DNA from 3 places in the Thalassolituus sp. genome. Region 2 is predicted to be linked to each of the others. Evidence: predicted binding sites of a transcription regulator. Region 2 holds the regulator's gene; each other region holds the start of a gene.
The links. Region 2 encodes LexA, which represses DNA repair genes until DNA is damaged. Its sites were predicted from a motif close to TACTGTNTANNTANACAGTA; they were not measured.

Region 1 (9,931 bases), on a different contig from region 2:
AGTTTGTGTATAAAGACAAAGGCTCTCTGGTGTCCCTGAGTCGCTACAGCACGGTTGGAAGCCTGATGGGGAACCTGACCAAAGGGTCGATGATGATTGAGGGGCGCTTAGCACGCCTGGTCTACGTGTCACTCTATCGACTGCACCAGGTAGCATTACACGGGTACTGGCATACCCTGCTGCTTACCCTGGTTGGACACATCAATAAAGTTATTCGTCCTCGGTTGAAATTGCATTAATCGTTGAGAGGTACGCCTGGCGGTAATCGCCAGGCGTTGAACCTGTCCAGCGCCGGAATGCTTTATAGAATGCACTCGGCTCGGTGTAACCCACTTTATAGGCCACTTCATACAAAGGCATATCACCTTCGCAGATGAGCTTCATCGAAAGCCCCTGACGCGCCTCGTCTAATAAGTTCTGATAGGTTGTACCCAGAGCGCGCAACCGGCGTTGAAGATTTCGCACGCTGATACCCAACTGATCCGCGACCCCCTCCTGGGATACATTTCTCCGGATCAGGCACATTTCCAGAATATCTTTTAATTCAGAATAGAGAGCCAGATGCTCACGAAACCTCTGATCCTGACGGATCAGCTCACGTTGAACACTTTTGAAAAGCACCGGCTGAGGATCTGGTCCATCACGATTCCAGGCGACCTGACTGATCTCAAGCATGTAGAAGCCTTCAGTCGCAGCGACCTGTATTCCGGTGATATCCGCCGCTTGCGCTGCATCCGCAATTTCGCTCTGCGGAAGATGCATACAGAGGTCTTCGGGTTCAAAACTATCGCCTAGCGCATCCCGGCAGACACCCGCCATGATCACCACGGCAGCAGACAACTGCAGTGGCGACACATGCCTTTCAGGATGACGCTCTACCGAAATCAGTACTATGTCACTTTGGGAGGTATCAATTTCATAGCGCAGACTTCCTGTCGACAGATACACGTAAGGAATCAGCGCCTCGATACCTTTACGCAACGAAGGCGCACAACGGAGCAATCGCTGCAATGGCATCTCACGGCGCGCCATATAGATACCGAGATCAAACGCCAGCAACTCGTCATCAAGAAAACGTGCGACAAAGTCGTATGCATCTGCAACACGATCTGTATCAACCCACCTTGGAAGTGGTAATTCCGGGTCTATCCGCAGGATAGGCCATAGTTGATTCATATCCACGCCGCGGCCGTTCCAGTAATTCAGCAGGTGCTGTACCAGTACAATATCGACCTGAGCAGTCGGCGCCATATCCTTCCCCAACATTCGAATCCTATGAGCAATCAGACAGTTAACATTTGTTCTTTTTCTGTCAAAATCGAATGTTCCGTACCTGCGCCATCTGAGTCAATAGACTGAGGCGACACTGCCCGGTTAGGCACGAATTTAGGCGTATAAACTGAATTACTCAGAGCTTTCGCGCAGTAAGGTATCCACGGCAGCACTGATCTGATCGCTGCTGAAGCCACGATATGACAGAAAGCGCCAAAGTTTCAGTTTAAAATCAGGATTATCATGTCCTATGGAACGCGCCTTTCTGCGGGCAACTTCAAGCGCTTTTTCGTGCCAATTTTCTTCTGACGTTTCAAATGCAGAACAGGCTGTTTCTCCATCAACGCCTTTTTCCCGCAACTCCTGCTTCAAGCGAACAGGACCAACCCCACGAGAAGCACGGGAACGGACAAACATTGAGGCGAAACGCTCGTCAGACTGCCACTGGCGTTCAGCGAGCTCGTCTAACACGCATTCCAGATCGTCGGCAGAGGCTGCCTTTGGAGAGAGCTTCCGCCACAGTTCGCGGCGGGAATAATCACGGCGGGAGAGCAGATCTACCGCCGCGTGTTTCAGGCCAGACTGGTCAAGAGGCTCAGGCTTCGGCTTCTTCATCCTCAGACTCTGGTTGTTCTGAAGGTACATTCAACAGCTGCGCACGGATCTGACCTTCGATATCAGCGGCCATTTCTGGATGATCCTCCAGATACTGGGACGCGTTCGCCTTACCCTGACCGATCTTATCGCCCTGATAGCTGTACCAGGCACCTGATTTCTCAACAATGCCGCATTTCACACCCAGATCGATCACTTCACCCATATGGTAAATACCTTTGCCATACATGATCTGGAACTCGGCCTGCTTAAACGGCGGCGACACTTTGTTCTTCACGACCTTCACCCGGGTTTCATTACCTACGATTTCATCGCCCTGTTTTACAGAGCCGGTACGACGGATATCGAGGCGAACAGAAGAGTAGAACTTGAGCGCATTACCGCCAGTCGTAGTCTCAGGGCTACCAAACATGACACCGATCTTCATACGGATCTGGTTAATGAAGATCACCAGACAGTTGGCATTTTTTACATTGCCCGTGATTTTACGCAGAGCCTGAGACATCAGACGTGCCTGCAGGCCAACATGACTGTCACCCATCTCACCTTCAATCTCGGCTTTTGGCGTCAGAGCGGCAACCGAGTCAACAACGATGACATCAACCGCGCCAGAGCGTACCAGACTGTCACAGATCTCCAGCGCCTGCTCGCCAGTATCCGGCTGTGATACCAGCAAGCTATCCAGGTCGATACCCAGCTTTTCAGCATACAGAGGATCTAACGCGTGTTCGGCGTCGATAATAGCGACGGTTTTACCTGCTTTCTGCGCCTGAGCCATCGCAGACAGACACATGGTTGTTTTACCTGAACTCTCCGGACCGTAGATTTCTACAATACGTCCCATTGGCAAACCGCCAATTCCAAGCGCAATATCCAGACTCAAAGAACCCGTGGAGACTGCAGGAATGGCTTCGCGAGGCTGCTCACCCATTTTCATGATGGCGCCTTTACCGAACTGGCGTTCGATCTGGCCCAGGGCTGCATCCAGAGCTTTCTGTTTGTTCTGATCCATGGTCGGTTCCTTGGTCGTATTCAGTCGTTAATCAGGAATATTGTTCAGCAATCTTTGATTACTGTAGATTTAACCAGTATTTAATCACAGCGTTTTTTAAAGTCAACAAAACACTGGTTATTTGTTCAGTACTTTTTCAGTCAGGTGAGTTTCAGTGGTCGCAGTCATTCACGAAGCCCAATAACATCTCCAGCGCTTTGGCGACAGACTGCTGGCGGACAGCATCCCGATCACCATCAAACTGAAAGAGGTTTACCCTCTGAGCGGCCTCGCTGCCACAGCCAATCCATACTGTCCCGACGGGCTTACCCGCGACGGCTCCACCTGGCCCGGCAATGCCACTGACTGCAATACTGACGTCCCCAAAGCGGGCTGCACCTGCCACCATAGCTTTTACTGTCGCTTCGCTGACTGCACCGTGTGCATTCAATATCTCTGCTGGTACACCGAGGTCACGCTGTTTAGCAGTATTCGAGTAGGTAACAAAACCGCATTCAAACCACTGACTACTCCCGGCCAGATCGGTACACGCGGCAGCAATCATGCCACCCGTACAGGATTCTGCCGTCACAAGTTTCAGGTTGCGAGCGAGCAATTCTGTAGACAGAGTCTGAAGAAGATCGGATATGGCGGACATGATAGTTCCTGCGTCAAAGTCTGAGGCACAGAATATCAGATGAAGCGAGAGCGGACATGCCTTACTGGCATGTCCGTTCGCGTAAACTGAAGACTATTTAATCACCCGGATTTCTACCCGGCGATTCGCTGCACGGCCCTGTGCGGTGTCGTTACTGGCGATTGGATCTTCTTCACCGTAACCTCTGGCTTCTAAGCGCATGGGGTTGATTCCCATATCAATCAGATATTGCATCACTGCATTCGCTCTGCGCTCCGATAGCCGCTGATTGTTTGCAGCGGCCCCCAGTGAGTCCGTGTAAGCACCGATCTCAATACGGGCGTCCGGGTACTCCATCAGAGTGTCTGCGACCTGTTCGAGAGTACGCGTTGCGCCACGGGTCAGCTCGGCAGAACCACTAGCAAAATAGACACCATCAAGCCGGGCATCCAGAACCGAACATCCGCGGTGATTTACAGACATACCCGAAGGCGTACCCGGACAATCATCAATATCATCAACGATACCATCATCATCGCTGTCTGCCATGATGACCACCGGTGCTTTTACCGGTTCTGGCTTTGGCAGCGGACGCGGCTTAACCACCGGTCGGCGTTGCGGAACGGGTTCGGTGGTGCCAAAGCGTTTCATTATAGAAAGGCCGACAAAATGAGCATCCCGGGTGAAAGACTGACCAGAAATGCGCGCTGCCCAACTGTCTTTAAAGCTGTACTCAATCCCTATCCCCAGCCCCAGAGCCATTGAGGCTTCTTTGCTGTAATCAACGTCAGAATCGGTTGAAATCGACGCCAGCCCAGCTTCGAGATAGGCGTTCAGGGAATTTTTTCCGTTCCAGCTGGTTTGCCAGGGATACCAGTGTAGTGCAGCGCCCAGAGCACTGTAACCGAAGTCCGACTCTTCTCCTGTATCACCATCTTCAAGAACCGCGTTGCCGAGGTCGGTGTAGTGAAGCTCTACCGAGATGTCGTCTTTCAGACGATAACCACCGAAAAGTTGAAAACCAAAGCCTGACTCATCAACGTTATCGTATACGCTATCACTGGTTCCGGGCGTCAGGCGACTGAAGCCCAACCCCAGCCCAACATACGACTCTTCTGATTCGAAGGCCTGTGATACCAAGGGTGCAAACATCACGAGCACACCAACCAGCAGTGACACTGTGGGCTTTAAAAAAGCCCGTTTGTGCCGTTCTGCTCTGCGGCGCAGCACCACCAGCGGCAGGCCGAGCAGTACCCAGAGCAAGCTCTGACTACCAAGGCCTGGCAGTGATGCATTCACTTCACCTTTGCCCGGTACGATATTCTCCACCAGCTCAGGTGCCTGTTCGGCATCCTGTACCTGCATGTAATCTGGCGTACCATCGCCATCGGAGTCCGCACACACAGCGCCGGTACCACATTCCTGACGGTCACTGATCCCATCACCGTCCGAGTCGCCCGAACCATCCGGCATGCCAGCAGCATTGTTGCTGTCCGGATCACGGTAGTCAGGAATGCCATCGTCATCGACGTCGCCAGTGCCACCTTCTTCGACGGTGAGGATGCCATCGTTGTCGTCATCAGGGTCGAGGTAATCAGGAATACCGTCATTATCGGTATCGTCATTACGAGGATTACCGTCGCCGTCTGCATCTTCAAATGCCGTCGAAACGCCATCGCCATCATCGTCCGGGTCGCGGAAGTTCGGCAAATCATCACCATCGCTGTCCCAGCAGAGAATCAGCCCCGGACACTCAACAGCATCACTGATGCCATCACGGTCCGAGTCACCGCCTGACGGGTCCAGATAATCCGGAATACCATCAAAGTCGCTATCGCCTTCATTTTCTTCTGCGGTCGGAACACCATCGCCGTCGTCATCCGGATCACGGTAGTCCGGACGTCCGTCATTGTCGGTGTCGTCGTTCAACGGATCACCGTCGCCGTTACGGTCCTCATCTACCGTTGGGATACCGTCACCGTCGTCATCCTCGGACAGATAGTCCGGGGCACCGTTGCCATCACTGTCCGGGCAAGGCAGACCTGTCGGACATTCGCGTGCATCACTGACGCCATCACGGTCGCTGTCGCCACTGCCGTCCGGGGTCGTGGCTTCATTGCTGTCATCCGGATCAAGGTAGTCAGGAATACCATCATTATCAGCATCCAGACCCAACTCTTCATCCGTCGGTACACCGTCGTTGTCGTCATCGCGATCCAGGTAATCCGGTTGGCCATCACCATCGGTGTCATCATTGACCGGATTACCATCAGCACCCAGATCTTCCTCAATTGAAGGAATACCGTCGCCGTCGTCGTCCTCGTCGAGATAGTCCGGAATACCATCTGCGTCTGTATCACGACACGGAACACCGTCCGGACACTCGGCACCATCAGGCACCCCATCTTCGTCTGAGTCACCCGCGGATGGATCGAGATAATCCGGAATACCATCGCCGTCACTGTCGCCAGTGCCCTCGTCTATGGTGTTGAACCCGTCGTTATCGTCATCTTCATCGCGGTAATCCGGTATGCCATCACCGTCAGTATCGCGAACTGGCCCTTCTTCAATAGTTGGACGCCCGTCGTTGTCATCGTCGTCATCCGCGTAGTCAGGTGTGCCGTCACCATCAGTGTCACGACACGGGATACCAGTCGGACACTCCGTGATGTCGTTGATACCATCGCCATCCGAGTCGCCACCGGTTCCTGACGCTGTGCTGCCATCCGGGTCGAGGTAGTCCGGAATACCATCGCTATCGGCATCACCGTTACCTTCTTCGTCGGATGGGATACCGTCGCCATCATCATCGCGATCCAGATAGTCCGGGGTGCCATCGCCGTCGGTGTCATCGTTCGCCGGGTTGCCATCCGCGTTTGGATCTTCGCCAACAGTCAGACGACCATCATTATCATCATCCGGGTCGTTATAGTCCGGCTGACCATCCTGATCAGAGTCTTCACATGGTGCTCCAGCCTGACACTCGGCCAGATCTGACAGGGTGTCATTATCGCTGTCGCCCGGACCACTGGTGTCGCTGTCGTTCGGATCGAGATACGCGGGGATTGTATCCTCATCGAAGTCAGGGCCAGCCTGAGTCGATGGATTACCGTCGCCATCGGTGTCGTCGTCTTCGCTACGAGTGTTCACACCATCGCCGTCGTCATCCGCATCGCGGAAGTCCGCAATCCCATCGTTATCAGTATCGCGATCAGAACCTTCAATACTGCTTGGTACGCCATCGTTGTCGTCATCACTATCGAGGTAGTCAGGCAGACCATCACCGTCGGTATCACGACATGGGAACCCGGTGTCACACTCAATATCGTCAAAGATACCGTCTTCGTCAGCGTCGCCCGGCGAACCGTTCAGTTCGTCGTTCGGGTCCAGATAGGCCGGAATGCCGTCACCATCAGCATCGTCATCACGAGGGTCGCCGTTACCGTTAAGATCTTCTTCCAGCGTCGTGCGACCATCACCATCGTCGTCAGGATCGAGGTAATCAGGAACTCCGTCGCGATCGAGGTCATCGTTGTCCGGATTACCATCACCATTGGCGTCTTCTTCCAGATTGGTCAGGCCATCGCCGTCATCATCGGTACTGTCAGGGTCGAGATAATCAGGTACGCCATCGTCGTCACCATCAGGCCCAGGATTAGTTGCCGGGTTACCGTCACCATCCAGATCCGCATCTTCGTCGGCCGTTGGTATGCCGTCGCCATCATCATCGCCATCCATGTAATCCGGGACGCCATCGAAGTCACGATCAACACATGGAATACCCGTCGGACACTCAATTTCGTCTGGAATCCCGTCGCCATCGCCGTCACCCGGTGATGTGCTTACACCGTCATTGGCGTCGAGATAAGCTGGAATGCCATCACCGTCGGCATCGGGGCCAGCATTGGTCGCCGCATTATTATCGAGGTCGGTGTTCGCATCTTCCATCGGTGTTGGAATGCCATCGCCATCGTCATCCGCGTCGAGGTAATCCGGGATATTATTTCCGTCGGTATCGCGACCCGGCGATTCCTGAACAGTCGGAATGCTGTCCCCATCGTCGTCTTCATCGCGGAAATCTGGAATACCGTCGAAATCCGTATCCTGACACGGCAGAGCGGTGCCACACTCGGTGTTGTCCGGAATGCCATCGCCATCCGAATCACCTACTCCGGCTTCGCCGTCATTAGGATCGAGATACGCGGGAATGCCATCGCTATCAGCATCCGGCCCAGGGTTTGTCGCCGCATTGCCATCAAGGTCTGTATCCGCATCTTCATCGCGTGTGAGGATGCCATCACCATCATCGTCATTATCGAGATAGTCTTCGACACCATTGCCATCGGAGTCCGTTTCAGCGCCTTCGCTACGGGTAGGAATCCCGTCGTTGTCGTCGTCAGAATCCATATAGTCCGGACGACCATCGTTGTCGCTGTCGCGACATGGCAGGCCTGAAGTACACTCACGATCGTCAGTAATGCCGTCATCGTCGGCATCGCCCGGTGCTGCGGTCAGGCTATCGTTGGGATCAAGATACGCTGGGATACCATCGTTATCGGCATCCGGCCCCGCTGTCGTTGCTGGATTCGCATCGCCATCGGTGTTGTTATCTTCGTCAGCTGTAGCGATACCGTCGCCATCATCATCACGATCCAGGTAATCCGGGGTTGCGTCGCCATCGGTATCACGATCTGAACCTTCGCTCAGAGTCGGAATACCATCGCCATCATCATCGGAGTCGGCGAAATCAGGGATGCCATCGCTGTCAGTGTCAGTGCACGGGTAACCGGAAGCGCATTCGATATCATCTGGAATACCGTCATCGTCACTGTCTCCTGCTGAGCTGTCATCTGCATCATTCGGATCAAGATAGGCTGGTATGCCATCTCCGTCCTGATCGTCGTTGGTGAAGTCACCGTCGTCGTTCAGATCTTCGTCGCGTGTCAGGATGCCATCGTTGTCGTCGTCTTCATCACGGAAGTCCGGCACTCCATCTGCATCGGAATCACGATCGCCGCCTTCTTCAGCAGAAGAGATGCCATCGTTGTCGTCGTCCTCATCCATGTAGTCGGGAGTGCCGTCCGCATCGCTGTCCTGACAAGGAATTCCGTCCGGACATTCAACCGTATCCGGAATGCCGTCGCCGTCACTGTCGTTGGTGCCATCAGTGCTGTCGTCATCACGGTCGAGATAATCAGGGATACCATCGCCGTCGCTGTCGTCATTCGTTGGGTCGCCATCACCGTTGACGTCTTCCTCTTCCGTCGTGCGGCCATCACCATCATCGTCGTCATCGAGATAGTCCGGTGTGCCGTCGCGGTCCAGATCGTCGTTAGTTGGATCGCCATCGCCATTTCTGTCTTCATCAAGGTCGGTCAGGCCATCGCCATCACCGTCGGCAGCAAAGAACTCAATCGTGACTGGTGTCAGAGCTTCTTCTGCTGCTGTGATGGATACGGTCGCAGTTCCAACCTCAAACAACGAGGTCAGTTCGACGCTGTAAATGCCATTGCCCCGATCAGTGACGGCAGAGAGTGTACCCAGGTCCGTAGCGAATTCAGCAGGCACTTCAGTAACGATATCGCCTGCTGTGTCGCGGACAATGACCGTGATCACTGAAGCAGACGAGCCATCGGCAGCAACCGACAAAGGCGTTGCAGAGGTGGATGAATTGTCAGCGCTGACCAGCACTTCAATGGTGATCTGTCCACTGACTTCACGCGTATTCCCTGCCCCATCCTCAGAGACGACGGTCACTGGATAGCTTCCGTTATCCAACGCATCGGTAACAGTAAGACTCCAGCTACCCGCAGTATCCGCGGTAGTTTCATACTCGTTACCGTTCACAGACACTTTGATCAGCGTTCCGGCCTCGGCGTCACCGGAGAGTTCTGGTGTGTAATCCACAATGGTGGTGCCATCCTGAGTCAGCGAAAGCTCAGCCGGGTCAAGAGTATCAATAGTAATGTCGAACGACTCAGACACCCCAGATAAGTTTCCTGCGGTATCCGTCGCGGTGGCCGTCAGTGAATACTCACCGTCGTCCAGCGCGGTCCGCCCGTAATCAAGGCTCCACTCGCCAGAGGCGTTTGCGATAACGTTGCCAATCAGACTCTCATCGCGGTAGATATTAATCTCTGCCCCCGCCTCACTTTCACCGCTGATTACTATGCGATTATCGGACGTCAGGCCGTCGGTACTGTCGACACCTGTGTCGTCTGAAATTCCAGTGATGGAAGGCGCTTCTGGCGTGGTCGTATCGACCACGATCAGAACAGGCGCTGAAACAACGCCGGTATTGCCCGTCAGGTCAGTGACCTGATTTGTGATTTGATATTCGCCATCCGTCAGGGCGACGTCGGTGTAATCCAGCTGCCACAGCCCTGTGTCGTCGGCTGACACGATCCCAGCCGGTA
Region 2 (9,931 bases):
AAGGATTTCACGTCTTGCCATATTGTACGGATGATCTGGTGGTGTGCGAGTCATTGTTGCATGCAGGGTGTCCAGCGATTATGCCCTGGGGGGCACCGATAGGGACAGGAAAAGGAATCATTAATCCTTATCAGTTGCGTACCCTTCGTGCTCGGCTGCCAGATACCACGATTATTATTGATGCCGGAATCGGTCGGCCATCTCAGGCGATGCAGGCGATGGAAATGGGCGCCGATGGCGTGTTGCTCAATACCGCGGTCGCAAAAGCAGCCAACCCGGTAACAATGGCGGGAGCCTTCGCTGCCGCTGTCGATGCCGGGCGGACTGCTTATCATGCGGGTTTTATGACAGAGCGCGATATGGCATCGCCGAGTACGCCAGTGGCGGGCATGCCGTTCTGGCACACCGCCATGCGGGGAGGGTAATCCCATGACTAGTGAAACTAAGCCTAGGTACTTAATGGCGATCTGCGCTTCTGACAGTCGTGGGGGAGCGGGTTTACAGGCTGCTCTGTCGCAAGCAGCTTTATCTGGGTGCGAATGCCGCAGTGTAGTTCTTGCAGTGACTGCACAGAGTCATCAGGGAGTGGAAGCCGTCAGTCATGTTTCAGCCTCTATGGTTGAAGCTCAGGTTCAGGCCGCGCTCAGAGACGGCCCGCCAGAAGCAGTCCTGATCGGCTGGCTGCCACCTGAACCAGAAGTGTTGGAATATCTGCGGACGTTCCTGAACGAGCTTCAGGCCAGCAGTCGGGTGCCGGTCATCTGGGACCCGGTGGTGTCAGCGACTCTTGGGGAGCTACCGGCGGCACACTCTGGCCTTACCGGTTTAATTCCGAACGTGTCTGTCATGACGCCATCACTTGACGAGGCTCGTTGGCTGTTAGGAGATCAGACATTGAGTGCCGCTGCGGCGGGCGCGGCTCTGCAGCATGCGGGTGCTCATACGGTGGTTATTACCGGTGGCGATGATGAGCAGCAGCAACACTCGGCCTGGGTTACAGACCTGATATTCAGCCGTTCTGATGAGAACTTTCCGGAGACGGCGGCAAAGCCCTCTTTTGCTCTTCATCAGCAGAGAGAAACAACCCAGGCGCACGGCACGGGAAGTCAGTTCTCGGCGGCCCTTGCGGTTCAGCTCACAAAAGGTACGCGCTTGTACGATGCGATTGTCATTGCCGCTGCTGCCGCACGTCAGGCACTGATTGCCAGCTCGGGAGTCCTTGGTATTGAGTTCGGAGGCACTGAGTCCGGAGGCACTGAGTCCGGAGGCACTGAGTCCGGAGGCATGGAGCCTGAGCGCTCTGTCTACAGAAACTGCATTGCCAGTCCACTGCCTCGTAGCGGAGATGAGTGGCCCTTGATTACCGATGTTGGGACGTATCCCCGTACTGATCGTTTTGAACCCTACCGTCCCGGTGTCTATGTGCTGACAGAGTCGTTGGATCACCTTGAAATGCTGCTTGGTATGGGTGTGGATACCGTGCAATGGCGAATTAAAGCGCCGGGGCCTGATTACAAGGATCAGACTCGGCGGGCGCTGGCAATGTGTCGCAGCCAGGGGGTCAGTTTCTGGCTCAACGACGACTGGCCGTTAGCGCTTGAGCTGAAGCCAGATGGTGTGCATCTGGGTCAGGAAGATCTGGTCAGTGCGGATATCGACGCTCTTCACGCCGCAGGCGTCGCGTTAGGTATCAGTACTCACACCGAGTGGGAAATTGCCCGGGCACGCGCCCAAAAGCCGAGTTATATCGCCTTTGGCCCAGTGTTTACGCCACTGTCCAAGCGCCTGCGCTATCAGCCTCTCGGTATCGATTGTCTGACCGCCTGGAGTAAGCGGTATCATACTTGGCCTCAGACCTGTATCGGCGGCATTGTTCCCGAAAACGCCCGCCTTGTTGCAGAGTCGGGTGTGGGTTCTCTGGCCGTAGTGACATGCATCGCCGGAAGCCCAGCTGACGAGCCTCTCATACGCAGTAACATCGCCGACCTTCGCGCAGCCCTTGAAATGTTTTCGCCAGCCCCAAAATAGGTCATCAGTACATAGTCGATGGCCAGTCAGCAATGGGTGGCTGGCCATCGGTGATCACAGTAAAAGGGCTGACACGTCTGAAAGGAGAGATGAATGACTGCCGCAAGTAAAGAAACACTGGGATTTAAGACAGAGGTTAAGCAGCTTCTGCACCTGATGATTCACTCTTTGTACTCCAACAAAGAAATTTTCCTGCGTGAGCTGGTATCCAACGCATCGGATGCCTGTGACAAGTTGCGTTTCCAGGCGTTAACAAACAATGACCTGTACGAATCAGAGTCAGACCTGAAAGTCGACATCACGTTTGATAAAGACGCGAAAACCCTGACCATTGCCGATAATGGTATCGGTATGACCCGTGATGATGTTGTGAATCATCTGGGTACCATCGCCAAATCAGGGACTGCTGAATTTCTGAGCCAACTGAGCGGCGATCAGCAGAAAGACTCGCAATTAATTGGTCAGTTCGGTGTGGGTTTCTACTCGGCCTTTATTGTTGCTGACAAGGTGATCGTTGAAACTCGTCGTGCCGGTGAGAGCGCAGAGCAGGGCACGCGTTGGGAATCCGAAGGCGAGGGCGAATTCAGCCTTGAGCAGATCGAGAAAACTGGCCGCGGTACAAGCATCACCCTGCATCTGAAAGAGGGCGAGGAAGAGTTTGCTGACAGCTTCCGCCTGCAGAACCTGATCAAGAAATATTCGGATCACATTGCGATCCCTGTATTTGTACAGCAGGACAGCAATGATGACGACGGCGAAGGTGAAGATGCCTCCGCTCCAGAAGCTGTGAACCAGGCGCAGGCGATGTGGACCCGCGCTAAGAGCGACATCAGCGACGAAGATTATAAAGAGTTTTATAAGCACGTTTCCCACGACTGGAACGAACCACTGACATGGATGCATAACACGGTCGAAGGCAAGCTGAACTACACCAGCCTGCTGTATATTCCGGCGCAGGCGCCGTTCGATATGTGGAACCGCGAAGCCAGCCGTGGCGTTAAACTGTACGTTCAGCGCGTCTTTATTATGGATGACGCCGAGCAGTTCCTGCCCGCGTATCTCCGCTTTGTTAAAGGTGTTCTGGACTCCAACGACCTGTCTCTGAACGTCTCTCGTGAAATCCTGCAGCAGGATAAGCAAGTCGATAGCCTGCGTTCAGCACTGGTGAAGCGAGTGCTGGATACACTCGAAAAAATGTCGAAAAAAGACGCTGAGAAGTACCAGACCTTCTGGAATCAGTTCGGTGAAGTTCTGAAAGAAGGCCCAGCTGAAGATTTCGCCAACCGTGAAAAAGTGGCAGGTCTTTTCCGCTTCGCGACTACTCAGAGCGAAGGCACGGAGCAGACCGTTTCTCTTGCTGACTACATTGCTCGCATGCGCGAAGGTCAGAAGAAAATTTACTACATCACTGGCGAAAATCACGACGCTGTTGCAGCCAGCCCGCACCTCGAATACTTCCGTAAAAAAGGTATTGAGGTACTGCTGCTGACAGATCGCGTTGATGAGTGGATGGTCGGCCACCTGAGTGACTTTGATGGCAAAGCATTCCAGGATGTTACCAAGGGCGAGCTGGATCTTGATGAGCTGGCTGACGAGTCCGAAAAGGAAGAGCAGAAGCAACTCGAAGAGTCGCACAAAGCACTCATTGAGCGTCTGGAAGCAGCGCTGAAAGACGACGTTAAAGAAGTCCGTGTCAGCTCGCGCTTGTCAGATTCTCCCGCATGCCTCGTGGTTGGCCAGTACGACATGGGTGGTCATATGCGTCGCCTGATGGAAGCTGCTGGTCAGAAGGTGCCAGAGCCTGAAGTTGCACTCGAAGTGAACCCGTCACATCCATTGATTGAGCGCCTTGATCAGGAAGCGGACGAAGATCGCTTCGCCGAACTGGCACAGGTCATTCACGCGCAGGCCCAGCTTGCAGAGGGCAGTCAACTGAAGCAACCCGCTCAGTACGTTACCCGCCTGAACAAGCTGCTGCTTGATCTGATGAAGTAAGCCTTGCCTTAACAAAATGCTCATGCGCTTCTGGTGTGTGAGCATTTTTCCTGACACTCCCGTACACTCCTCAACACCTAGGTCACCATGCCTGTCTCTGGCGTACTTTTCCCAACGACAGACACGCTGGTATCATAGACCGATAAGAATTCTATTACTGAACATCTATTACTAAAAACAGGACGCCGTACCACGATGAACACACTTACGTTGGCCCGTCGCATTTCTCTGGCTGCTATAGCGTCAGTCGCTGCAATTTCTACTTCTGCGATGGCTGGGGGATCTTTAGATATCAGCCTGGCGGACACTACTGCTCGCGTTGGCTGGGATGCCACCCGCATGGATACCGGTATGCACCTGAACCTGGCGGCTCTGCACGAGAGTGACCAGGGCGACATCATCTCGGGGGGCGTTCATGTGGTGGATGTCCGTAATCCGAATTCAGACCTGTATATCGGTGTTGGCGCCAATGCTTACGGCATATTCACTGATGACAATGACGGAGCCGCCATTGGTGTAGGCGGCTTTGCCCGTTACAACTTCCCGTTCAACCGTAACTTTGGTGTGAGTGGTCATGTGTACTACGCGCCGCCGGTTGTGTCATTCAGTGACGTGAATAACTTTGTCGATGCAGATCTGCGTCTGCACTTTAATATTCTGCCGACGGCCCACCTTTACACAGGCTTCCGCATGACCTCGGTTTCTTTTGATGATCAGAGCGGTCGTCATAAGATCGGCGATGGTCTGCACCTCGGCCTGAAGCTGAACTTCTGATGAGTCAGTGGCTGAGCTTCACCAACCAGAAACTCTATCAGGCACGATTGCTGTTGGAGCAGGCGCGTCGCGAAACCGGTAACCCGGCACTTGCTGAAGGGCTTGAGACCTCAGGCCTGTACCTTATGCAGGATGCCTTTATTTCGTATCTGAATGAGCTGGCGACGCTTGCTACTTACCGCGGCGAAGTCAGTTCATTTTCAGATCTTCTGAACAAGACACCTCTGGTGACCGGTGAAATGACCGAGATTCGGATTCTGGCCGAGGACCCTTACTCATGGTTGAGTGCATTTCTGCGTGAGGCAGAAACGCGTTGGCGTCCGGGCCCGGCTGGAAACCCGCAGGCAGCGGGTGCGGTCAACGTCATTGCCGTTGCACAGAGCGATGACATACAGCCACAGTCCTGGTGGCAGCATCTGTCTGACCTGATCGATAGTCAGCGTGAGAATCGGCAGGAAAGCTGATTCTCCCAGTGACTCTCGTATAAAGCGTCACCCCCCTGTGTTATCATCCGCGCTCAGAAACGAAGAGGCACTTATGGCTGGTTTTTTCGAAATTGTAGAGTTATCCAATGGTGACATTGCCCTGCGTCGTGCCGACGAACAGGACAGCGATGCGCTGGTTCGTATCTGTTTCTCTGAAGATGCGAAAGCAAGTCTCCAGGAGCACCATATGGATGTGGCCAGAGTAATGCTCGAGGCTGGCGTGCGCCTCGTGGGCGATCTGTCTGGGATGGAAGTCGAGAGTGACGACTTTGAGGTGCCGCAGAGCAGTCAGCACCTGCATTGATTTGTCCCTGGCAGACAAATTCATAAAAAAATCCGGTATCGGGCAACTGATACCGGATTTTTTTTTGAATTTCAGTATCCTAACTAAAGCCCTGTTAACGGGTGTACTTGTGAAAATTGACTTCTGAGGATGAGAATGAAAAAGCTAGTAGCACTCTCGACTGTAGTACTTTCCGCTTCACTGATCACCGCGTGCAGCGATGAGCCAGAAAGTTCTGAACTCGTTCAGGCATACACTGAAGCCCGTGAGCAGACGCGCACCGCGCTCGAAGAAACAAAAGATGCCATTAAAGCGATGGAGAACAACCAGGACGCGCTGGAAAAAGCCCTTGAGCGACTGGATCGTGTTGTTGAGTTGCACGAAAAAGGTGCCGTTGTGCACGTTCCTGCCGCTACTACTGCTCAGTAATTCGGGCGGATCAACTACCAGCTCCGGCTGGTAGTGTCTTATTCTCCACGCACAATGAACAGGTGTGATCCGTTTTCTTCTGCGACACGGCGTAGCAGTTGACGGGTATCTGCCGCGAGTTCGCCTGACCACTCAACAATCAAATGGCTTTTACCTGATCTCAGCGCCTTGATACACAAGTCAAACTGAGTAGCGACTTGAGTATTCAGGTGAAGTACCGGAGAGTCGCTGATGCCCGCTTTTGCCAGCCATTGTTTGTTCAGATTCTGGCTTGGGCTCAGCCACATCAACCAACGTTTCTGGTCGCTGCACAGAGCCAGCACAGGCAACAGCTGGAAGGGTTGTAATGCACTGCCTTCAGACACAATGACTTCCGTCATACTGCCTTTAGGCACGCTTCTGACGGGTGCCGCAGAGCTGAGTGGTGCTGCTTCTGGACATACTTCGAAAGATAACTGACGCATAACAATCTCTCCTGTCGTGTACCGTTTACCTGTTACTCTGGTCGGTCGCGTTACTGGCGACGAATAACACCTACGTATTTACCTTCAATCGCAAATTCCTGCTCTTTCAGGTTGACCTCAATCGGGGCGTAATTTTCGTTCTCAGCAAACAGAGTTACCTGATTGCGGCTCTTGTGGTATCGCTTAACGGTTACTTCTTCACCGACGCGGGCAACCACGATGTCACCATTGCGTGCGGTCTCTGCTTTATGCACTGCGATGTAATCGCCATCCATGATGCCGATGTCGATCATGCTGTCGCCATGCACCTCGAGCAGGAAGTTCGCTTCCGGCTTAAAGAACGACGGCGGAATTTCGCAGTAATCTTCAATATGCTCCTGAGCCAGGATAGGTTCACCGGCTGCAACGCGACCGATTACCGGCAGCCCCGGAGAGTCTTCACCTACGATGCGAATGCCACGGCTGGCACCTGGCATCATCTCAATGGCACCTTTTCGTGCCAGTGCTTTCAGGTGTTCTTCTGCTGCATTCGGTGAGCGGAAGCCAAGTTCTGCGGCAATTTCTGCTCTCGTCGGCGGGTAGCCTGTTTCATCAATGGCTGAGCGAATCAGGTCAAGAACTTCCTGCTGGCGAGCCGTGAGCTTTTCCATGACATTTATCCAGTCTGTTGATTTATACAGTGTGTGTAAATATATACAGTACCTTTTACTGTGTAAATACCCAGTGCCGTCTAATTTTAGATCTGACGGAATTTTCCCCGAATTGCTGCAATTGTTGCGTGTTAAGTGTTTTAAACGTATGTTTGAAACACTTGTTAGTTGGATAAGGCACTATGGCGCAGAAAGATACCGCGCGCAGCATTCTCGATGCTGCAGAAGAGTTGTTTTCAGAACGGGGTTTCGCGGAGACTTCGTTGCGTAATATTACGACTAAGGCTGATGTGAATCTGGCTGCCGTGAATTATCACTTTGGCTCTAAAAAGTCTCTGATACAGGCTGTATTTGCCCGCTTTCTGACGCCCTTTGTCGCTGAACTCGATAAGGCGCTCAATACCTGCGATGCAGAGCAGGGCGAACAACCTGCTGACCTGATGTCTTTATTGCGGCTCTTATCTGACACCGCATTACGTTCGGGGGCAGACCGGCCTGAACGTCTGCGTATCTTTATGCGTTTATTGGGGCTTGCCTACAGTCAGGGTCAGGGCCATGTACGTCGTTTTCTGCGCGTGGAGTATGGTCATGTATTTCGCCGCTATTCGGATCTTCTTACCCGGGCGACGCCGGAGCTCTCCGACGAAGACCGCTTCTGGCGGGTTCATTTCATGCTGGGTGCGACTATGTTCACACTGAACGGGGTTGATTCTCTGACCGCGATGGCGGAGCATGATTTCGGTAAACCCACCGCCACGCCGGATGTTATCGATCAGTTGCTGCCGTTCCTCGCCAGCGGGCTGAAGTCACCTGCGGGTAACTAAGGAACGCGTCAGTAGATGTCAGATCTTCCGTTTATTGAGATCTCAGTCGAGGATCAACTCTTGCGGCTGACTGAGCGCGATGGCATTACTGAATATTCAGTGTCAACGGCATTGAATGGCATAGGTGAAGAAGAAGGCAGCGGCTGCACGCCGAGAGGCTGGCATCGTATCTGTGCTGTTATTGGCCGTGATCAGCCGGAAAACGCCGTATTCCGTGGGCGTCGTCCAACGGGTGAAATCTATTCTTCAGAGCTTTCCGAAGAGCATCCGGACCGGGACTGGATACTTTCCCGCATCCTCTGGTTACAGGGCCTGGAGAGTGGGCTCAACCGCTTTGGCAACGTCGACTCCCAGCGTCGTTTTATCTATATCCACGGCACACCGGATACTGAACCTATGGGGAAACCCTTGTCTCATGGTTGTATTCGCATGCGTAACAGCGATGTGATTGACCTTGCTGAACGGATTCAGGCCGGTACCCGGGTGTGGATTCAGGCGGCAAGTTTTCAGCGAATTTCCTGCATCAATTTGTGAGATGACGATGACCGAGTCTTCAGTTTCTTCCACTGATTCATACGCTGTGTCGGATGCGTTAGCACAGGCCGTCGGCGTGATTACCGATATTGAAGGAACGGCGTTGACGGATGAGGATCGTGATTTCTTAACTCAGCCTGAAATCGCCGGGCTTATTTTTTTCGCGCGCAATTACGAATCTCCTCAGCAGCTGAAAGCTCTGACAGGAGAATTAAACGCGTTGAGACCCGACCTCCTGCTCACCGTAGATCAGGAAGGTGGTCGTGTGCAGCGCTTTCGCTCCGGCTTTACGCTGTTTGAGCCGATGATGCGCTATGAAGCCATTTTTGTGGAATCACCTGAAAAAGCGCTTGAGCTCGCCCGTTTGGGTGGCCAACTTCTGGCTACTGAGTTAATCGCGCATGGTGTTGATCTGACGTTTGCCCCGGTTCTGGATATTGAGCGAGATCTTTCTCGGGTGATTGGTGATCGTGCCTTTGGTCACAGCGCAGACACGGTGACGTCATTGGCCAGAGCCTGGTGCGAAGGACTTTCTTCTGCGGGCATGATGTCCGTTGGTAAACACTTTCCGGGGCATGGTGCCGTTGAAGCGGACTCACATCTGGAGTTACCGGTCGACCCGCGCGATGCCGAAGCCTTAGAAGCCGAGTCGGTACCTTTTAAAACGCTGATCAGCGAAGGCGTGATACAGGGCATTATGCCTGCTCACGTCGTCTATCCTGCCATTGATGCAAACCATACCGCCGGTTTTTCTTCTGTCTGGTTGCAGGATATTCTGCGTAAGCAGCTCGGCTTCAGCGGCATCATTTTCAGCGATGACCTGTCCATGGAAGGCGCTGCCAGTGGCGGCGACTTTTATCAGCGGTCGATCGCTGCGGCTCAGGCGGGAGCCAACGCACTGGTGGTCTGCAATAACCGACAGGCCGCCAAAGATGTCGTCAGTGCCGTTGCCGATTTGTACCGTGCAGGCACTGGCGCTTTAAAGCTTGAATCACTAAAACCCGATAGCAAGGCTAATGCCCTTGATGAAAAGGGCATGGCCGAGGCCCGTAAAATACTGGTCTCGTATCAACTGATCAGAGACGACAACCTGTGAGTGCAACTTCTCGTAAAATCGCTGTTATTGGCGGCACCGGCTTAACCGAGCTTGATGGGCCGGAGATCAGCCAGACATTGGCTGTAACGACTGACCTTGGACAGCCGTCTTCACCGCTGTCAGTCGGGCGCTGGCGAGAGCAGGAGGTCGTGTTTCTTGCGCGGCATGGGCATCCTCACAAAGTCCCTCCTCATAAGATTAACTACCGCGCAAACCTGCTGGCATTAGAGGCACAGGGTGTTACTCATATCATTGCTGTGAATGCTGTGGGTGGCATTCACCCGGACATGGGTTCAGGCAAAATTGTGATTCCTCATCAGGTGGTTGATTACACCTGGGGCCGCGAAAGTACTTTTTTTGATGGTGAGT
Region 3 (9,931 bases), on a different contig from region 2:
CATGTCCTGGGTAACGATATTGCCCTGTTGAACGTTGAGTTTGTAGACACCTGGGAAGGTACAGCCGGAAAGGGTTGCAAAACCCAGTAATCCGGTCAGAATTAAAGCTCGCATAGTCAGGGTTAAATCCGGGCATTAGTTATTAAGAATGGACGGGATGATACCTGATCACCCCATCCACTGTGAAATGATAGAGGAATACCGTGTCAGAACAGAACATGGAACTTCGTAAAGCGGGCCTGAAGGTCACGCTGCCCCGAGTCAAAATTCTCAGTATTCTTGAGAGTAACCCAGAAGCGCACATGAGTGCTGAAGACGTGTATCGTTCATTGATCGACGCGGGTGAAGACGTGGGTCTTGCCACTGTTTATCGTGTACTGACTCAGTTTGAAAGTGCGGGTCTGGTTGAACGTCACAACTTCGATGGCGGCCATTCTGTATTCGAACTTGCACGTGGAGAGCACCACGATCACATGGTGAACGTCGAAGATGGCACCGTGATTGAGTTCTCTAACGAACAGATTGAGCGTCTGCAGCACGAAATTGCTGAAGAACATGGCTTTGATCTGGTTGATCACAGCCTGGTACTGTACGTTCGTAAGAAGTGACGTCAGGCTATTATTAGCAAGTACAATCAAAAAGAGCCGCAATTGCGGCTCTTTTTTATATCTGTTTATACCTACTGATACGTTATGAGCCAGACGCTTTAAGAACCTGCCATGGCCAGCATTTCACCCGCATGAGCCAGTGTCTGTTGAGTGATTTCAACGCCGCCCAGCATGCGCGCCAGCTCTTCTTTACGCTGAGAGGTGCTTAGCGTGCGGATGCTGGTATGGGTCGCAGTGTCGCCACTTACTTTACTCACCTGAAAGTGATTGTGCGCCTGTGCCGCCACCTGAGGCTGGTGGGTCACACACATAATCTGGGCTTGTCCGCCAAGTTCGCGCATCAGGCGCCCGACACGTTCAGCAGTGCCACCGCCCACACCCACATCGACTTCATCGAAGATCAGGCATGGGGTATGAGACGTTGCTGCAGTGACGACCTGAAGCGCCAGGCTGATTCGTGAAAGTTCGCCACCGGAAGCCACTTTAGCCAGGGGACCTGCGGGCATGCCTGGGTTGGTCTGCACTTCAAAGCCAACAAAGTTCAACCCGTGTGGACTCAGATCAGCCTCAGACAACTCATCACAGCGGGTTGTGAAAATGGCCTTACCAAGGCCAAGAGAGTCGAAGTGACTGCTTACTGCGCTGCTCAGTTTGCTGGCCGCTTTCTGACGCTTAGCAGACAGCTGCTGAGCGCCTTTCAGGCAGATCGCTCTGAGATTGGCCACTTCTTCTTCCAATGCTTCGAGGTCATCGTCTGACAGGCTCATGGCTTCTAAGGCCGCTTCCTGTTCCTGCCAGTGTGCATAAAGCGACTCGGGCCGGATCTGATGTTTACGCGCCATGCCGTACAGTTCACTCAGGCGAGCATCGATCTGCTGCAGGCGATGTGGGTTCATGTCGATGTTATCAAGATACCGCTGCAGGGAGCTGGCCGCTTCGTCCAGCTGAATCTGTGCCTGATTCAGCATGTCCCGGACTTCGTCGAGCAGGGGGTGTGTATCATTGATGTTATCGACCTCCTGCAGGGCCCGGTGAATCATCTGGCTGGCGGCATCGTCGCCGGAGTCTCCGCCGTTACAGACGATCATGGCCGACTGGCCACAGATCAAGGTATTCTCTGCACCGGATAACCGTTTCTGTTCGAGCTCGAGATCGCTGAGTTCGTCTTCTTTCAGGTCTAGTTCCCGCAATTCACTGACCTGATACTCCAGCAGTTGTCTTTGCGCCAGAAGTTCGCTGCTGGATTCACGGAGTGTGTGTAAACGCTTCTCTTCTTTCTTCCAGGCTGAAAACCCACGGCGAACGGTCTCTGCGAGGGGGTTTAGCCCTGCATAGGCGTCGAGAATGTCACGTGCGGCGTCTTTTTCCAGCAACCGTTGATGCGCGTGTTGTGAATGAATGCCGATAAGGTGCTGCCCAAGATCACGAAGGTCGGCTGCAGACACCGGACGGCCGTTCACATAACCACGTGAACGGCCTTCTGCAGAAATGACCCGACGAAGTATAACGTTATCGTCGTCGGCAGGGAGTTCATGCTGCCTGAGCCATTCCAGAGCGGCGGCATTGGTAGAGAAAGTTGCCGCGACATCGGCTTTATCCTGCCCCTGTCGCACAGCTCCGGCTTCTGCACGTTGCCCCAGTGTCAGCCCCAGTGCGCCCAGCAGAATAGACTTACCGGCGCCGGTCTCACCGGTGATAACCGTCATGCCTTGAGAGAAATCGAGCTCCATATGCTCGATCAGGGCGAACTGATGAATCGACAGTGAGGTCAGCATACGACATCCTCTGGTCTGAATGTATATACAGTGTTTTTATATACAGTATCGGTTTCTGTCAAGGTGTTTTCCATGAACCGGGATTGAAAACAGGGGTTGAACTGCCAACGGCTGGCCCCATATAGCCGACAGCGATATGAATTAAGACCGATGACAGAGGTGACTGATGTCTGAAGAACAGAAACCCCAGGAAGAAATTCTGGAAGAAACTGCCGAACAGGAAGCGGTTGAAAACGCTGATGTAGAGGCAGAAGCCCCGGCTGATGCTGAGTTGGAAGCTGCCCGTGCGGAAGTGGCAGAAGCCAAAGATCAGGTCCTGCGTGTGCAGGCTGAAATGCAGAATGTTCGCCGTCGTGCAGAGCAGGACGTCGAAAAGGCGCACAAGTTCGCTGTCGAAAAGTTCGCCAACGAAATGTTGACCGTTGTCGATAATCTGGAGCGCGGTCTGGCTGCAGCGCCGGAAGAAGAAGCGACCAAAGCGATCCGTGAAGGTATGGAAATGACCCTTTCCGGCTTAATCAGTTCGCTTGAACGCTTCAAAGTTGAGCAGGTAAACCCGGAAGGCGAGCCTTTCAACCCAGAGCTACATCAGGCAATGAGCATGGTTGAAAATGCAGAACTGGCGCCAAACACAGTCATGGCCGTGATGCAGAAGGGCTACACCCTGAATGGCCGTCTGCTGCGCCCAGCAATGGTGATGGTCAGCAAAGGCGCCGCTCAGATCGACGAGAATGCCTGATAAAAAGTATGGAATAAGGTCTTGAAAGCAAAAAACGTGACCTTATATAGCTAACAACGACAGATAACGCTGTTTTTACAAAGTTTCAGATAGCCGCAGCAGGCGGCAAATTGGAGATTCAATTATGGGTAAAATTATTGGTATCGACCTCGGCACCACTAACTCATGTGTTGCGATTATGGACGGTGACAAGGCGCGTGTTATTGAGAACGCCGAAGGTGATCGTACAACCCCTTCTATCATCGCTTACACCGACGACGAGACTCTGGTTGGTCAGTCTGCAAAACGTCAGGCTGTTACTAATCCACAGAACACGCTGTTCGCAGTTAAGCGTCTGATCGGTCGTCGCTTCAAAGACGACGTCGTTCAGAAAGACATCAAAATGGTGCCTTACAAAATCATCGAAGCGGGCAATGGTGACGCTTGGGTTGAAGTGAAAGGCGATAAGTTTGCACCGCCACAGGTGTCTGCAGAAGTTCTGAAGAAAATGAAGAAAACTGCAGAAGACTACCTGGGTGAAGAAGTGACTGAAGCAGTAATTACTGTTCCGGCTTACTTCAACGATTCACAGCGTCAGGCAACAAAAGACGCCGGTAAAATCGCGGGCCTCGAAGTCAAGCGTATTATCAACGAGCCAACTGCAGCGGCGCTGGCGTACGGTATCGACAAGCAGTCGGGTGACCGTACTATCGCGGTATACGACCTGGGTGGTGGTACATTCGATATCTCTATCATCGAAGTTGCGGACGTAGACGGCGAGAAGCAGTTTGAAGTTCTGGCGACCAACGGTGACACCTTCCTTGGTGGTGAAGACTTTGACCTGCGTCTGATCGAATACCTGGCGGACGAATTCAAGAAAGAAAGCGGTATCGATCTGCACAACGACCCGCTGGCCCTGCAGCGTCTGAAAGAAGCCGCAGAAAAAGCGAAAGTTGAGTTGTCTTCAAGCCAGCAGACTGACGTAAACCTGCCGTACATCACTGCTGATGCGTCTGGTCCTAAGCACCTTAACGTCAAAGTGACCCGCGCTAAGCTGGAGTCGCTGGTAGAAGAGCTGGTTAAGCGTTCACTCGAGCCATGCCGCACTGCACTTGCGGATGCTGATCTGAGTGCGTCAGAAATTGACGAAGTCATTCTGGTGGGTGGTCAGACCCGTATGCCAATGGTTCAGAAGGCGGTTTCTGAGTTCTTCGGCAAAGAGCCACGTAAGGATGTTAACCCGGATGAGGCAGTTGCTGTCGGTGCATCGATTCAGGGTGCGGTACTGTCAGGCGATGTTAAAGACGTTCTGCTGCTCGACGTGACTCCGCTGACCCTCGGTATCGAAACCATGGGTGGCGTAGCAACCCCAGTGATTGAGAAAAACACCACGATTCCTACTAAGAAATCGCAGGTATTCTCAACCGCAGAAGACAATCAGACCGCGGTAACCATTCACGTGGTACAGGGTGAGCGTAAGCAGGCTGCGCAGAACAAGTCACTGGGTCGTTTCGACCTGGCAGACATTCCGCCAGCAGCACGTGGTATGCCACAGATTGAAGTGACCTTCGACATCGATGCCAACGGTATTCTGAACGTTAGCGCGAAAGACAAGGCGACTGGCAAAGAGCAGTCCATCGTGATTAAAGCGAACTCGGGTCTGAGCGACGAAGAGATCGAGAAGATGGTGTCTGACGCGGAAGCAAACGCTGAAGCGGATAAGAAGTTCGAAGAAATGGTTCAGGTTCGCAACACAGCGGATGGTCTGATCCACGCGACTCGTAAGACACTGGAAGAAGCCGGCGACAAAGCGACCGATGATGAGAAATCAGCCATCGAAGCAGCCATCGCTGACCTGGAAGAAGCACTGAAAGGCGACGACAAAGACAACATCGAAGCCAAAACCAATGCTCTGACAGAAGCGTCTTCATCTCTGGCGCAGAAGCTTTACGCAGAGCAGGCAGCACAGGCTGAAGCCGCAGGTGGTGCAGAGCAGGCGGACAGCGCTTCTCAAGACGACGATGTAGTTGACGCTGAGTTCGAAGAAGTTAAAGACAAGTAATATTTGGACCTGGCTGCGTTGCTATCGCGGTGTTGGAAAAGAGTTCGGAATGCTCATGTATGGCTTATACACTGCGCTTCCTTACTCTTTTCCGCCTTGCGCTAGCGGCCTCGCCGACGGTCCGGAGACTGCGTGACGAGTTTTTGTTACGCCTTTGTCATAGTAAGAACAGTGGACGCGGCAACCAGTTTGCCGCGTTTTACTTCGTAGCGGAGCTGCGAAGCGGTTTTAATTAACAGGTGAATCATGTCCAAGCGGGATTATTACGAAGTTCTCGGTGTTAGCCGGGATGTCGACGCGAAGGAGCTGAAGAAGGCTTACCGTAAACTGGCGATGAAGTACCATCCGGACCGTAACCCGGATGATAAAGATGCAGACGCTAAGTTTAAGGAAGCGACTGAAGCCTACGAAATTCTGGGTGACCAACAGAAGCGTGCCGCGTACGACCAGTATGGTCACGCAGGTGTCGACCCGAACGCCGGTGGCGGTGGTTTCGGTGGCGGCGGTGCTAACTTCAGCGACATCTTTGGCGATGTGTTCGGTGATATCTTTGGTGGCGGCGGTGGCCGGGGCGGTCGCGGTGGACCACAGCGTGGTTCAGATCTGCGTTACACCATGGAGCTTTCTCTCGAAGAAGCCGTACGCGGTATCGAGAAGAAAATCCGTGTACCCACCCTGACAAGTTGTGAAACCTGTGATGGCTCAGGTGCCAAGCCAGGTACGTCACCTAAGACCTGTGGTACCTGCGGTGGCGCGGGTCAGGTGCGTATGCAGCAGGGCTTCTTCTCTGTGCAGCAGACCTGTCCGACCTGTCGTGGTCAGGGCACCATGATCGAAGATCCGTGCAACAGCTGTCACGGTCGCGGTGTGAAAGAAGAAACCAAAACGCTTTCAGTGAAAATTCCACCGGGCGTCGATACAGGTGATCGTATTCGTCTGTCAGGCGAAGGTGAAGCAGGCGCTATGGGTGGCCCAGCAGGCGACCTCTACGTTCAGGTGTCGGTGAAAGAGCATGAGTTGTTCCACCGGGATGGTCGCAACCTGTATTGCGATGTGCCGATCAGCATTGTTGATGCAGCACTGGGTGGCGAACTTGAAGTGCCAACCCTCGATGGTCGTGTGAAACTGAAGATCCCAGCGGAAACACAGTCAGGCAAACTCTTTCGCTTGCGTGGGAAAGGCGTAACGCCAGTGCGTGGTGGTACCGCCGGTGATCTCTTGTGTCGCGTGCAGGTAGAAACGCCAGTGAACCTGACGAATGAGCAGAAAGATCTGCTGATGAAGTTTCAGGAGTCGCTGACAGGAGAAAAGCATTCGCCACAAAAAAAATCCTGGTTTGAGGGGGTTAAACGCTTCTTCGAGGACATTTGACCAGACCTGTCTGCATCGTCATTACGGCGTTAAAAGAGGCCCGGAAATGCTCATGTATGACTTATACACTGCGCGTTTCCGGGCCTCTTTTGCCTTGTACTGACTTCTTCGCCGACGGTTTGGTGTATCGATGAGATTGTCGTTACCTACGAAATTGCTCACGTACTAAAGTACGCTCCGCGCTCTCGATCGAATTTGCCTTGCTCCGGCGGCCTCGTTAACGCTATCAATTCATAAGCGGCTACCTCAGATAGTTATAATTCCCTGAATGCTCATGTATGACTTATACACTGCGCGTACCCGGGCCTCTTTTGCCTTGTACTGACTTCTTCGTCAACGGTCTGGCGTCGTAATTTGTAGTAGCGCACCCCATGCGCGACACTCTGGCCTTTCCCGCGCTTTTCCTTACCCCATGCCTTCGGTATCCTTAGGCCGTCTATTTATCCTATCTACAAAGCAGAAGAATAATGACCCGAATTGCTATCACCGGTGCTGCCGGTCGTATGGGGCGCGTGCTGATCGAAGCCGTCCACAATGATGAAGCCGCTGAAGTCGCAGGTGCGATCGTTCTTGAGAATGACCCTATGGTTGGTGTTGATGCCGGTGCCATTGCTGGTCTGGCCACGACCCTGGACGTGAAGGCTGTCACTTCGGTCGAAGAAGCAATCCCTCACTTCGATGTACTGATCGACTTCACTTCGCCTGAATCGACCATGGCGAATGTCGAACTGTGCCAGAAGCATGGCAAAGGCATTGTGATTGGCACGACAGGACTGACAGATGAACAGAAGTCGAAGTTGAAAGCGGCTGCGGCAGATACCCGTATCGTATTTGCGCCTAACTACTCAGTGGGTGTGAACCTGTGTCTGAACCTGCTGCGCATGGCAGCCAAGGTGATGGGTGAAGACAGTGATATCGAAGTGATCGAGATGCACCACCGTCATAAAGTCGATGCGCCATCCGGTACTGCACTGCGCATGGGCGAAGTCGTTGCAGAAACCATGGGCTGGAATCTGAACGAAGTGGCTTGCTACGGCCGCGAGGGCCAGACGGGTGCTCGCCCGCACAAGCAGATTGGTTTTGAGACCATTCGTGGTGGAGACGTTGTCGGTGACCACACTGTGATGTTCGCCACCGAAGGCGAGCGTGTTGAGGTGACTCATAAAGCACAGAGCCGTATGACCTTTGCGAAGGGCGCTGTGCGTGCGGCGAAGTGGCTGACTGAGCAGCCAGCAGGGCTATACGATATGCAGGACGTTCTGGGGTTCTGATCTCTGCGTGCTGAGCTCGCTGATACTGCCTTAAAAACTCCTTCGGAATGCTCATGTACTACTCGTACACTCCGCTTCCTCATCAGTTTTTGCCTTGTCGCAGCGTCGCTCAGCAACCCAGAGTTAATCATCAGTTTTCTCTAGTCAGCGCGGAATGCTCATGTATTACCTATACATTCCGCTTCCTTGCTGACTTTTGCCAGACACAAAAAAGGCCGCGATTGCGGCCTTTCTTATATCTGGTGATCAGGATCAGTCATCGTTTGGATCGAGCGGATCACTGTCGTCCAGTTCGTCGATCTTGGCGAGCAGCGCTTTCAGACCTTCTTTATCTTTGGCTACACTCGACAGGTCGTCTGGAGTTGCGTCACTGAAATCACGGTCGCCTTCTTCCAGCAGGTCACGCATACCGCTGAGTGTAACGTATGGGGCTCGGCTGGATACGGCGTTTGCCAACCATGAGGGTAGTCGTCCAGCGAGATCAACGAATGTGGTGAAGCGCACCTTAGTCATGTCTTCACTGAGTGGTGTGATTTCGAACAGGTTCGAGAATTCGCGAATCTTGACCATGTTGTCATGCTCAGGGCCGATATCGTCAATGTTACGGCTGCTGATGTAAATCACGTCGTTCTCGATCCACGATTTGCTTTTGATCGTTACGTAGCGGGCAGCGACGGGCCATACGCCCTTGTATTCCATGTAGCTGTATTCCGGCGGGACGGCCGCGCTGTCACGACAGAAGTAGACCCACTTGTGCAGGTCTTCCGGTGTATCGATGGTCAGCAGAATATTCAGCGCGGGCTCGTTAAGAATCACTTCACCGCGAAACTGTTTTACGTCTGCTCCGGGGATTGCCCGGCGCCAGGTCGAAACTTCGCCCACCTCATCGCCTGAGGACGTGACTTCCCATGGGATGGAATCATCGATTTCTGTGACTTGTGGTTCAGCGTGTGCACTGAAAGGTATGGCCAGTAGCAATGCAGCGGCCGCCGCACAGGAAAACATTGCGCGTTTCACGGTATGAGTCTCTTGTTGTGATAATTTTTAATAGGTTAACCCCGAGAGGCCATGCTATGTAAGGTTGTTCTGGGCCGCAAGCGGAGAACACGCCACGTGTGTGGCGCGTTATAACCCGAAGGGTCAGGCGGGGCTAACCCCCAGAGTGTGACTGAAGCCTCTTGATATGAGCTCTCGGATGGCAGACTCGTCTTCTGCGTCAGGGCTGAAAACCATCATTACCAGCATATGGGCATTGCCCAAGGCCCATCGGGCCCGGTCATGAGCGGGCAGACCCGGAGCCAGCCGACCGTCATTAACGGCATTTTGTATCTGTGTTTCTATCAGAGACATCATCTGGTTCTGGAATGTGAGATAGCGTGGCCATGTATCTTCACGAACCGAAGAACTCCATTCCAGCCATATCTTAAAATAGTCTGGATAGGTCTTACACGCCTGAATGATAGTGGTGATGCAGTGGTCAAGAACCTCTGCAGCACTGCCTGGTTTCTCGACGGCACTGACGGAGAGATTGATCAGATAGTTTTCGACTTCGTCCAGTACTTCATCTACCAGAGCTTCACGGGTATTGAAGTAGTTGAAAACTGTAGCAACTGAGACTCCGGCCCGTTGAGCGATTTCAGTGTGCCCGGCCCGGCCGATACCGCGAAGAGCAAACACTGAAATAGCGTCTTTCATCAATAGTTGTTTGCGCTTGGAAGGATTCATTCTGCGGCGGACGTGCGCTTCTCCATGCATGGTCTGGCCCCGTGTTTAGTTATTTTCCTGATGGGACACAAGTATGGGGCAAGGCTGATAAAAAAGGGAATACGTTAATAACAAAACTTATACAATAGTATTAGTTTGTATCAGGGCTGTAACTCTTCGCGGAAACGTCTGGTGGGATTAGCTCACGTGGACAATCAGTCAATATTTCTGTATCATCCCGCGCAATTTACGTATGTACAGCGGACGCCAGTCACGCACTGTCAGAATTGATCCGGAAGCGGGATGGAGTCAGAAAAGTCACCATCCCGCTTTTTTACGGCTCACGCAAGGACGGTCGGGCGTCAGCGGGGCGCATACGCTACCAGTTTTATCGTAAAATTTCGGGGAACGAGTCTTGTCTA

Region 1: recA (recombinase RecA) is a predicted target of LexA. The motif match lies at 2,959-2,978, and genes of this name have one in related genera.
Region 3: recN (DNA repair protein RecN) is a predicted target of LexA. The motif match lies at 2,412-2,431, and genes of this name have one in related genera.

Annotation. Positions count from the first base shown of each region.
Region 1 covers NZ_CFHJLR010000014.1:8,615-18,545, forward strand. Annotated here, with positions in the region: gene AC5E51_RS10925 (NAD(P)/FAD-dependent oxidoreductase) at 1-239, shown strand, start outside; gene AC5E51_RS10930 (AraC family transcriptional regulator) at 211-1,266, opposite strand; gene AC5E51_RS10935 (regulatory protein RecX) at 1,405-1,887, opposite strand; gene recA (recombinase RecA) at 1,868-2,899, opposite strand; gene AC5E51_RS10945 (CinA family protein) at 3,051-3,536, opposite strand; gene AC5E51_RS10950 (Ig-like domain-containing protein) at 3,630-9,931, opposite strand, start outside.
Region 2 covers NZ_CFHJLR010000002.1:25,112-35,042, reverse strand. Annotated here, with positions in the region: gene AC5E51_RS01605 (thiazole synthase) at 1-425, shown strand, start outside; gene AC5E51_RS01600 (PfkB family carbohydrate kinase) at 430-2,028, shown strand; gene htpG (molecular chaperone HtpG) at 2,122-4,023, shown strand; gene AC5E51_RS01590 (YfaZ family outer membrane protein) at 4,219-4,797, shown strand; gene AC5E51_RS01585 (DUF6586 family protein) at 4,797-5,261, shown strand; gene AC5E51_RS01580 (hypothetical protein) at 5,335-5,586, shown strand; gene AC5E51_RS01575 (hypothetical protein) at 5,722-5,994, shown strand; gene AC5E51_RS01570 (cell division inhibitor SulA) at 6,033-6,458, opposite strand; gene lexA (transcriptional repressor LexA) at 6,509-7,108, opposite strand; gene AC5E51_RS01560 (TetR/AcrR family transcriptional regulator) at 7,291-7,932, shown strand; gene AC5E51_RS01555 (L,D-transpeptidase) at 7,948-8,466, shown strand; gene nagZ (beta-N-acetylhexosaminidase) at 8,474-9,562, shown strand; gene AC5E51_RS01545 (S-methyl-5'-thioinosine phosphorylase) at 9,559-9,931, shown strand, end outside.
Region 3 covers NZ_CFHJLR010000001.1:37,947-47,877, forward strand. Annotated here, with positions in the region: gene AC5E51_RS00165 (outer membrane protein assembly factor BamE) at 1-114, opposite strand, end outside; gene fur (ferric iron uptake transcriptional regulator) at 204-608, shown strand; gene recN (DNA repair protein RecN) at 707-2,383, opposite strand; gene grpE (nucleotide exchange factor GrpE) at 2,550-3,122, shown strand; gene dnaK (molecular chaperone DnaK) at 3,247-5,163, shown strand; gene dnaJ (molecular chaperone DnaJ) at 5,410-6,534, shown strand; gene dapB (4-hydroxy-tetrahydrodipicolinate reductase) at 7,002-7,805, shown strand; gene AC5E51_RS00200 (SRPBCC family protein) at 8,058-8,822, opposite strand; gene AC5E51_RS00205 (TetR/AcrR family transcriptional regulator) at 8,946-9,560, opposite strand; gene carA (glutamine-hydrolyzing carbamoyl-phosphate synthase small subunit) at 9,925-9,931, shown strand, end outside.